Regions from separate parts of the Micromonospora salmantinae genome, predicted to be linked through region 3. Evidence: riboswitches for the same ligand, from Rfam matches in the RefSeq annotation. Region 3 holds a riboswitch; each other region holds the start of a gene.
The links. Region 3 has a riboswitch for cyclic di-AMP ahead of PSH03_RS01835 (C39 family peptidase). Riboswitches for the same ligand answer to the same signal wherever they lie in the genome.
Positions count from the first base shown of each region.

Region 1: linked by a shared signal. The riboswitch ahead of PSH03_RS24425 (coiled-coil domain-containing protein) and the one ahead of PSH03_RS01835 (C39 family peptidase) in region 3 are both predicted to bind cyclic di-AMP.
Region 2: linked by a shared signal. The riboswitch ahead of PSH03_RS22085 (C40 family peptidase) and the one ahead of PSH03_RS01835 (C39 family peptidase) in region 3 are both predicted to bind cyclic di-AMP.

Region 1 is NZ_JAKKFG010000042.1:122,874-126,101, reverse strand. It holds gene PSH03_RS24435 (HelD family protein) at 1-172, shown strand, start outside; gene PSH03_RS24430 (cation diffusion facilitator family transporter) at 279-1,196, shown strand; cyclic di-AMP (ydaO/yuaA leader) riboswitch at 1,315-1,446, shown strand; gene PSH03_RS24425 (coiled-coil domain-containing protein) at 1,452-2,516, shown strand; gene PSH03_RS24420 (hypothetical protein) at 2,659-3,168, shown strand.
Region 2 is NZ_JAKKFG010000031.1:24,859-28,086, forward strand. It holds gene PSH03_RS22075 (pyridoxamine 5'-phosphate oxidase family protein) at 1-300, opposite strand, end outside; gene dcd (dCTP deaminase) at 400-978, shown strand; gene PSH03_RS22085 (C40 family peptidase) at 1,052-2,029, opposite strand; cyclic di-AMP (ydaO/yuaA leader) riboswitch at 2,106-2,241, opposite strand; gene PSH03_RS22090 (N-acetylmuramoyl-L-alanine amidase) at 2,477-3,228, shown strand, end outside.
Region 3 is NZ_JAKKFG010000002.1:122,229-125,456, reverse strand. It holds gene PSH03_RS01840 (alpha/beta hydrolase) at 1-318, opposite strand, end outside; gene PSH03_RS01835 (C39 family peptidase) at 443-1,291, opposite strand; cyclic di-AMP (ydaO/yuaA leader) riboswitch at 1,524-1,664, opposite strand; gene PSH03_RS01830 (hypothetical protein) at 1,949-2,719, opposite strand; gene PSH03_RS01825 (hypothetical protein) at 2,855-3,228, opposite strand, start outside.

The DNA of each region.
Region 1 (3,228 bases), on a different contig from region 3:
GCCGAGGTTGCAGGTGGTGACCAGCCTGGAGGCCAAGGGCATGGAGTACGACGGGGTGGTGCTGGTCGCGCCGAGCGAGATCCGGGCGGATCCGGGCGCCGGGGTGCGCACCCTGTACGTGGCGCTCTCCCGGGCCACCCAGCGGCTCACCACCATCGACCCGACCAGCTGACGCGTGCCGACTGCCGCCGGCGCAAGGCGCTGTCCGTACACTTGCACACATAGCGATGTGAGCATACATTTGACCGGGTCCCGACCAGCGGCGGAAGGTGGTTCTCGTGGGCGCAGGTCATGACCACCACCATGGGTCCGTCGCCAATGCCGCACACCAGCACCGAGGTCGACTCTGGGCGGCATTCGGGTTGCTCACCACCCTGATGGTGGTCGAGGCGGTGGCCGCCCTGCACACCGGCTCGCTCGCCCTGCTCTCCGACGCCGGGCACATGTTCACCGACGTGCTCGGCATCGGGATGGCGCTCGCCGCCATCACGGCGACCCGGCGGGCCACCGGCGACCCGCAGCGCACCTTCGGGCTCTACCGACTCGAGGTGCTCGCCGCGCTGGCCAACGCCGTCCTGCTCTCCGGCGTCGCGATCTACGTGGTGATCGAGGCGATCCGCCGCTTCGGCGACCCGCACCAGGTCGTCGCCGGCCCGATGCTCGCGGTCGCCGTGCTCGGCCTGCTCGCCAACATCGCCGCCTTCGCGCTGCTGCGCGCCGGAGCCCGGGAGAGCATCAACCTCCAGGGCGCCTACCTGGAGGTGCTCGGTGACCTGCTCGGCTCGCTCGGCGTCATCGGCGCGGCGCTGCTCATCACCGTCACCGACTGGTGGTGGGCCGACCCCCTGGTCGCGGTCGCCATCGGCGTGTTCATCCTTCCGCGCACCTGGCGGCTGGCCCGCGCCGCCGTCCGCATCCTGGTGCAGGCCGCCCCGGAACACCTCCAGGTGACCGCCGTGCACGACCGGCTCGCCGCCGTCCCCGGTGTCGTCGAGGTGCACGACCTGCACGTCTGGACGCTCACCTCGGGCATGGAGGTGGCCTCCGCTCACCTGACCATGGCACCCGGCGCGGAGGTCGGCGCGGTGCTCACCGCGGCGCGTACGGCCCTGCACGACGACTTCCGCATCGAGCACGCGACGTTGCAGATCGAGCCCGGCGCCGCTTCCGGAGCGTGCGGCTCCATCGAATGGTGACGGAGCCGTAATTTTCCGTGCTGACGCACGCACCGTCCGTCACATTGGCTGCAGCGGCCCCATCCGCACCGGTAGGCTCGGTCCCGGCCTCCACCAGGCGGCGCCCTCCCGGCGCCGGTGGCGGTCGCCGCCTAATCGCCCAACTGGGCGAACCGGGGAACCATGTTCCTGGGGTGTATCCGCGTCAGCGGTAGGGATCTTCCGTCCCGAACCCGTCAGCTAACCCGGTCGGCGGCTGACGGAAGGACATGCGCAGTGGCACCAGCACGACCACCCGCCGCCCGACTGGCGGCACTGATCGTCGCGATGTTCGCCCTCGGCGTCGCGCTTCCGGCCGGCACCGCCTCGGCCTCCCCCCCGACCGGCCTGCGGGCCGCCGCACCCGACTCCGACGAGGAGGGCGGCACCCCGGCGTTGCGCGCCCAACTCGAGGCGGCCAGCAAGGGCTACCTGGACGCGAAGCGCGCCCTGGACACCTCCGTGCAACGGCAGAAGCAGCTCGCCACCCAGCTGACGACCATCGAGGTCGAGATCGGCCAGCGCAACGGCAAGGTCGGCGAGATCGCCGAGGTGGCCTACCGCACCGGCCGGCTCGGTGCGATGTCGGCGCTGCTCAACAGCAACACTCCGGAAGGCTTCATGGACCGGGCGGCCGCGCTGGACGCGGTGGCGGCCAACGAAGACCGGGTGCTGCGCGACCTGCTGAACAGCAAGGACAAGGCCAACCGCACCCGGATCGCCCTGGACGGCGAGATCAACGAACAGCGCAAGCAGGTCGCGGTGATGGCCAAGCGCAAGGAGCAGGCCGAACGGGCCCTGACCGTGGCCACCACACCCAAACCGCAGACCACCGCCGACGGCGGCTCCAACCGGGGCACCTCCAGCGCCAACGCAAAGGCCGCACCGCGCAACTCCGACGGCTCCTGGCCCTCCGAGTCGTGCAGCGTCAACGACCCCACCCCGGCCAACGGCTGCATCACCCCACGCACCCTGCACGCGCTCAACCAGGCCAAGGCCGCAGGATTCACCCGGTACGTCTCGTGCCACCGCCCCAGCGGCTCCGGTGAACACCCGAAGGGCCGGGCCTGCGACTTCGCGGCGCAGAAGGGCGGCTTCGGCGGGGACGCCACCGGCGGCGACAAGACGTACGGCAACAACCTGGCCGCGTACTTCATCCGCAACGCGGACCGGCTCGCCGTGCTCTACGTGATCTGGTACAGGCAGATCTGGCTGCCCAGCAGCGGGTGGAAGTCGTACAGCGGGGCGCACGGCACCCCGTCGACCGACCACACCAACCACGTACACCTGTCGGTCTACTGACCCACGCGTCGTGATGCCTGTGAGTCACCCCGGTGGCTCACAGGCATCACGTGCGTCCGGGGCCGGGCTACGTCGCCGGGCGTACCCCTGATGTCGTCGCTCGTCGGACGACCCGGCAGCGGTCGGCGGGCAGCATCGCGGTATGCCTCGGATCCGACCCAGCACCCGCAAGGCGCTGCTCACCCTGCACCTGGTCACCTCGCTCGGCTGGCTCGGCGCCGACCTGGTGCTGCTCACCCTCGGCATCGCCGTTCAGCGGGGCGCCGACCCGGCGGTGGTCTATCCGGTCACGGCCCTGGTCGGCACTGTGCTGTTCGCGCCGCTGAGCGTCCTGGTCTGGCTGATCGGCGTCGCCAGCTCACTGCTCACCCCGTGGGGCCTGCTGCGCCACCGCTGGGTGCTGGTCAAGCTCGTGCTGACCACGGTGATGGTCGGGCTGGTGCTGTTCCTGCTCACCCCGAACCTGCGTCACGCCGGAGCGGTCGGGGCCGCCCTGCCCGCCCGGGATCGCGCCGACCTGGTCATCGCGCCGGCGGTGTCGACCAGCCTGATGGTCATCGCGACTGTGCTGTCCACCTACAAGCCGTGGGGCCGGCGTCCCGCCACCCGAGCGGCCCGCACAACCCGTGATCGCGCCGCAACAACGATCTAGACGCAACCCCCGCCAAGCACGTCGCGCCCCGCCCTGCCCCGCGATCTTGCACTTACTGTC
Region 2 (3,228 bases), on a different contig from region 3:
CGGATCGGTCACCGGACGGGCGCGCCCTGCCACGTACGCCTCGTCGTCACTCTCCTCCGCCGGGAACGAGTGCAGCGCGTAACGGCCGTCACGTTCGAGGTCGCGGCGCTTCGGCGAGTCGATGATGAAGCAGAACAGCCCCTCGGCGGTGATGACCGGGGAGACCGGATGGACGCGGGGCCCGCCGTCGGCGCGGACCGTGGCCAGATAGCCGAAGCCCGGCCCGTACTGCTGGAGGAGAACGCGGATCCCGTCGGCGAGTCGGGGCTCGTCGGCGGCGAATTCGGACCAGGAAGCCATGTGGGCATTCTATCGAACAAATGTACGAGCAGCGACCTCGACGCGCTGGTCACCGGCACCGAATCCGGCCACTTTTGGCAGCGCGGCTATGGTGGTCCGATGCTGCTCTCCGACCGCGACCTGGTCTCCGAGATCAAGGCCGGCACGCTGGGCTTGGAGCCGTTCGAGCCCACCCTGGTCCAACCGTCCAGCATCGACGTCCGACTCGACCGGCTGTTCCGGGTCTTCAACAACCACCTCTACACCCACATCGATCCCGCGATGCAGCAGGACGACCTGACCTCGGCGGTCGAGGTCCCCGACGGTGAGCCGTTCGTGCTGCACCCGGGGGAGTTCGTGCTCGCCTCGACGCTGGAGGTCATCTCGCTGGGTGACCAGCTCGCCGGCCGACTGGAGGGCAAGAGCTCCCTGGGCCGGCTCGGGCTGCTCACGCACTCCACTGCCGGCTTCATCGACCCGGGCTTCTCCGGTCACGTGACGCTGGAACTCTCGAACGTGGCGAACCTGCCGATCACCCTCTGGCCGGGCATGAAGATCGGGCAGCTCTGCATCTTCCGGCTCTCCTCGCCGGCCGAGCACCCGTACGGCTCGGTGGTCTACGGCTCGCGCTACCAGGGCCAGCGGGGGCCGACACCCAGCCGCGCCTGGCAGCACTGGCGGACCTGGCCCACCCGCTGAGGTTCAGCAGCTGGCCCCGAGACGACGAGGGCCCGCCGCGACGGATCGCGACGGGCCCTTCGATCACTCGGGGTCAGCCTGGACGGCCGTAGCTGTGGATCGGGCCGTCGTCGACCTTCTTCATCTTGACCGGTTGACCGGCCTGCGAGGCGTGCACCACCCAGCCGCCGCCGACGTACATGCCGACGTGGTGGATGTCGCTGTAGTAGAAGACCAGGTCGCCGGGGCGCAGGTCGCCCTTGCTGACGTTCTTGGTTACCCGGCTCTGCGCGGCGGCGTTGTGCGGCAGCGACACGCCGGCCTTCGCCCAGGCGGCCAGCATCAGCCCGGAGCAGTCGTACGAGTTCGGGCCTTCGGCACCCCAGACGTAGGGCTTGCCGATCTGCGCGCAGGCGAACTTGACAGCGGTGCCCGCGGCGCCGCCGGGGTAGCTGCCCGGGCAGGGTGCCGGGCGCAGCGGACCGCCGCCGCCACTGCCGTACACCTTGAGGCGCAGCTTCTGCAGGCGGTCGATCTCGTCGTTGATCTGCTTCTTCTTCGCCGCCAGCTGAGCTTCCGTGCGGGTCAGCTGGGCCACCATCTCGTCCAGTGGCGCCTTCTGCGCGGCCAGCTGGTCGCGCAGGTCGGCCACCTGGCGTACGTCCTTCTGCTGGTTGTGCGCGAAGCGGTCGAGCATTTCGAGCTGACCGACCACCTCGCTGGGCGACCGGCTCCCCAGCATCGCGTTGACTGTCGAGACGTTCTCACCCATGTAGGCGCGTACGGCCAGGGCGCTGACCTTGTCCATCGCGGCGTCGACCTGACGCTCCAGCGGGGTGATCCGGGCGGCCAGCGCATCGGCCTGCTTGCGCTTCGCGGCGAGGTCGGTGCGGGTGGCGTTGTGCCGTTCGATGACCGGTTCGAGCTTGTTCCAGTCGGCGTCGATCTGGCGCTCGATCTCGGCGACGGACGGGTCGGCGTGGGCCGCCGTGGCACTGCCGGTCAGAACGACGGCGATGCCGGCCAGCGCGGCGAGTGCGGTGGTGAAGCGGGACCAGCGTGGGCGCGGCACGATCGACGCCGGGCCGGCTGATGCCGACCGCTCGGACGACGGCCGCGGGGCATGGAGTGCCACCGGGGTTCCGTACTCCTTCTTCCTGACCGCCTACCGGGTTAGCTGACGGGTTCGGGCGGGAAGTCGGCGCCCTACCGCAGTGGCTGCGGATTCACCCCGAGGGACCTGGGTCCCCGGTTCGCTCGGAAACGACTCGGCGGTGTCGGTCCGTTACCGCCCGGGCTGGGCGGAGCTGCTGTCGGGCCAACAAATGACCAGAGTAGAGACGTCTGTTACCGATCCGCAACCCGTGCGGCAGTGACACTCCGTACGGATTGAACGAGGCAACCGACCGTGTGTGAAGAATTCTTTCCATCTACTTCGATAGATAGAAAGGTATTGACGCGACCTCCCGGACGGCGCGATGGTGACCTGACCTCACTCCGCGAGAATCTAGGGGGTTCGATGCACCATCCAACCCTGTCGACCGGCTGGCGCGGGCTGCTCGCCGCCACAGTGGTCGCCGCCGCGACCACTGTGCCACTCTCCGTCGGCCCGGCCGCCGCAGCGCCCATCACCGACCGCCAGCAGCAGTACGCCGCAGCGGCCACCGAGTACGGCGTGCCGGCCGTCGTGCTGCTCGGCGTCTCCTACCTGGAGTCCCGTTGGGACACCAACGCCGGTACACCGAGCACCAGTGGCGGCTACGGTCCGATGCACCTGACCGACGCGCGGCACGTGGCCGCCCTACCCGGACGCGGCCACCACGACGCCGGCGCCGAGGACCCACGCGGCGACGACTCCCGCACCGCCCGCGTACCCGCGCCCCGGCCGGTCGAGGCACCCGCGCCATCCACCGCCGCGTTGCAGACCGTCGACGCCGCCGCCACGCTGACCGGCGCCACCCCCGAGGCACTGCGCACCGACGCGGGCCTCAACATCCGGGGTGGGGCCGCGCTGCTGAGCGCGTACCAGAGGGATCTGGGCGCGCCGGTCGGCGCGGACACCGACCCGGCGGCCTGGTACGGCGCGGTGGCACGCTACTCGGGCGCGGACAGCGCCGACGCCGCGGCGGCCTTCGCCGACGAGGTCTTCACCACCATCGGCGCGGGCGAAGCCCGGGTGACCGACGACGGCCAGCGGATCACCCTGCCGGCCCGCGCGGTGCGGCCCGAGCGTTCCTGGCTGGACCGGCTGGGCCTGCGCCGGCTGGCCCG
Region 3 (3,228 bases):
GACCGCGTCCACCGGCGTTCCGGCGTCGCGGGCGGCAAGCGCGAGACCGACCACCCCGCCCAGCGAGTGCCCGAGCACCACCAACCGGTCGTCGGGGGCGAGCGCCTGCGCGACCTGCTGGGCGAAGCCCGGGAAGGAGTACGACGGCAGCGGCGACGCCCAGCCGTGGCCGGCGAGGTCCGGTGCCAGCCACCGCCCGGGCCAGTGCTGCTCGAGGTACGGGGCCCAGGGCAACCACACGTCCCCGGTCGCTCCCATGCCGTGCAGCAGCAGCAGGACCGGCCTGCGGCCGGCGTGACCACCCGTCTTCTCCACCACGGCCGCAGTCTCCCACGGTTCACGGTCGGGTACGAGAGCCGTCGATGACGGGACCACGCGGACAGACGCCGCGGGCGCCGGCCCCTTGTGGAGGACGGCGCCCGCGGCGGTCAGCGTGCCCGGGTCAGGCGGAGTAGCCCCGGCTGGTGATCCAGTTGGCCAGGTCGATCGTGGTGATCCAGTACGACGGGTCGGCCGGGTTCGCCGAGTCGGCGATGCGTACGGTGCGGCCGTTGTCCTTGTAGCCCACGACGGCGATGTAGTGCCCGCCGCCGTAGGAGTGCCAGCCGCCGTCGGTGTCGGTGGCGTCGCCGACGACGTTGGCCACCACGCCCCGGCCGTCGGTGATGGCCTTCACCACGTCGGCCTGGAGCCGGTCCATCTGGGCCGGGCTGGGCGCGCCGGGGAACATCCGGGTCCGGTACGGGGAGCCCTTCACCTCGGCGTTGAGCACCCGGGTGGTGTCCTCAGCCGAGTTGGTGCCCATCTCGGTGGTGCCCAGCTCGGCGCCGAGCTCCTCCTGGGTGCGGTCGATGCCGGCGGCGCTGAGCGCGTTCCGGGTGGCCGCCGGGCCGCAGTTGTAGTAGGTGTTCTGCGCCTCGTAGTCGTAGTCGAGCACCTTGGTCGCGGGCGGCTTCGGCCGCTCCGGCTTCCGGGTGAGGTCCGGGTTGCTGCTGGCCTTGGCGGCGGGCGACGCGGCGCTGGTGGCCGGGGCGGCAGTGGTCGGTGCGGCGCTGGCCGAGGGGGAAGCCTCCCGAGCCTCGCCGCGGGAGGCGGCGACGTCGCTGCGCATCTCGGCGACAGTGGTCGCGGTGCGCTGGCCGGCCGGGGCGTCGTCGGCAGTGGTGAGCAGGGCGCCGGTGGTGGTGGCGATCGCGAGGGCCGCGGCGGAGGCGGCGACGATCTGGTACGGGCGCTCGGTGGCGAGGCGGCGGAGCTGACGCTGCAGGGTGTGCTTCACGGGGTCCTCCACGGATCGGGGGGAGAGCGGCACACCGGGGCCGGACCGGTATCCGGGCAGGCGCCAGCGCGCGGACCGTGGTCCGCGGATGGTGAACCGCTCAGGGGAACGCTCGGCGTGGCCGGGCGGGGAAGGCGATGACCCGGGGGTCAGCTCACCGTCACTGGACGGATGAGCGGGTGCACCGCCGCGCCGTGGAGGCGAGGGAACAACCGAGGGGTGGAAAGGTGCTGCACGAGGATGGGACTCCTTCCGACACCGCCTACCGGGTTAGCTGACGGATTCGGGCGGGAAGACGCCCTACCGCGGGCCGTGGCTCGCGGATTCACCCCGGACTTACTGGTGGGTCCCCGGTTCGTTGATCACGATTAAGCGGGTCGGTGCGGCGTCGCGTCTTGCGATCGGTTACCGCACCGGACGGGACGACACTACTGGCGTCTCAACGCCCTGCCAAGCCAGGTTCACCTGCGTAAACCCCAATTGGCGCGACAATTTCTGCGCGTATTGCCGATGATGTGACTCGATGGGACAACCGGTTACGGCGACGCCTGCGGGCGACAACCGGACAGGCCGCAAAGAACGCGGCCACAATCGCGGGATCAATGCCGCCGATCGCGTCGGACGTCCGATTTCCCGATTGGGTGACCGGCCTCACATCACGGATTGGGCTCAACCCACCCGGGCCGGGCGCCACAGTGCCACGACGGCGGGACGCAACGCCCCGGCCACCGTGCGGCGCGCGGGTACCAGGGTCGGGCGGAGCCGGGCTGCCGCCGCGTACGCCTCCTCGGCGAGGGCACGAGCCGACTCGGCGGCCAACTCCGCGTCACGCCAGGCGGCCCGCTCACGGCCGGCGGCCACCTGGTAGTCGGCCAGCCGCGCATCCCGGACCACCCGGCTGATCAGCACCTCCTGCTCGACCGGGTGCCGCCGGGGATCCCAGCCGCGCCGATGCCCGAACACGTCGCCGAGCTGCGCCATGGTCAGCTCCCCCCGCCAGTACGCAGCCATCACCGCCCGGTGCAGATAGCGCTCCCGGGCGGCGTACTCGGCGGGGGTGTGCGGGGTCTGCGGGGTGGGCAGCGCACCGGCGCCAGCGAAGCGACGCGCTGCGGTGTCCGCCTCGTCGTACCCGATCCAGGCCCGCTCCAGCTGCTCCTGAGCAGTCAGCCAGGCGGCACGCCGCCGCTTGGCGGTGGTGGCCGCGCCGGCCGCGGCGACGGCCACCTCCTCGGCGTAGCGGCGCAGGTCCACGGCCTCGGCGGCGGCCACCTCCCGAGGAGTGGGCCCGGCCGGGAGCGGGTCGTCAGTGGGCCGGTCCCGTTCGGGGCGGGCGGCCAGCACGGAGAGCAGGCCCAGGGTCAGCAGGAACAGCGTCGACCAGATGGCGGCGGCCCGCGGCACCTCGGTCACGAACTGGTAGAAGACGACTGTCTCCATGGTCGGCACCTCGGGGAGGATGAGCAGTGCGATGGGGAGCCGCGCCGATCAGCGGGCCACTGTGGGCCACGGGTCGGCGGGTCAGGGAGCGGGTGGGTCGACAGGGCACGGTGGCGGGACGGTCGTCCCGGTGGCTCAGCGCCCGGGTGGGGCCCGGGAAGCCCGACCGCTCGTACCGTCGAGGAGGGGCAGCCGGCCGAATTCGGCCGCGCGGACCGGCAGCACGCCGGCCGCGATGGCGCCCTGATCATCGGGGAGCGCCACCGGCGTGTCGACCGACCATGTCGGGACCGACTCCTCGGCGGCCTCCGGCGGTATCGCCGCGGCCGGGCGGGCAGCACCGGGTGCCGCGGAGTGCCGGCAGGAGGCCGCCAGCGGGCCGGCGGCGACAGAGGCCGGCACCGCGCTCGACGTCGGCACCGGGCCGGGTGTTGCCGTGGTGGCCGTGGCCGGGCCTGCGCCGAGCGCCAGGGCCGCGACGACGGCGAGGCTGGTCAGCACCCGAGTCG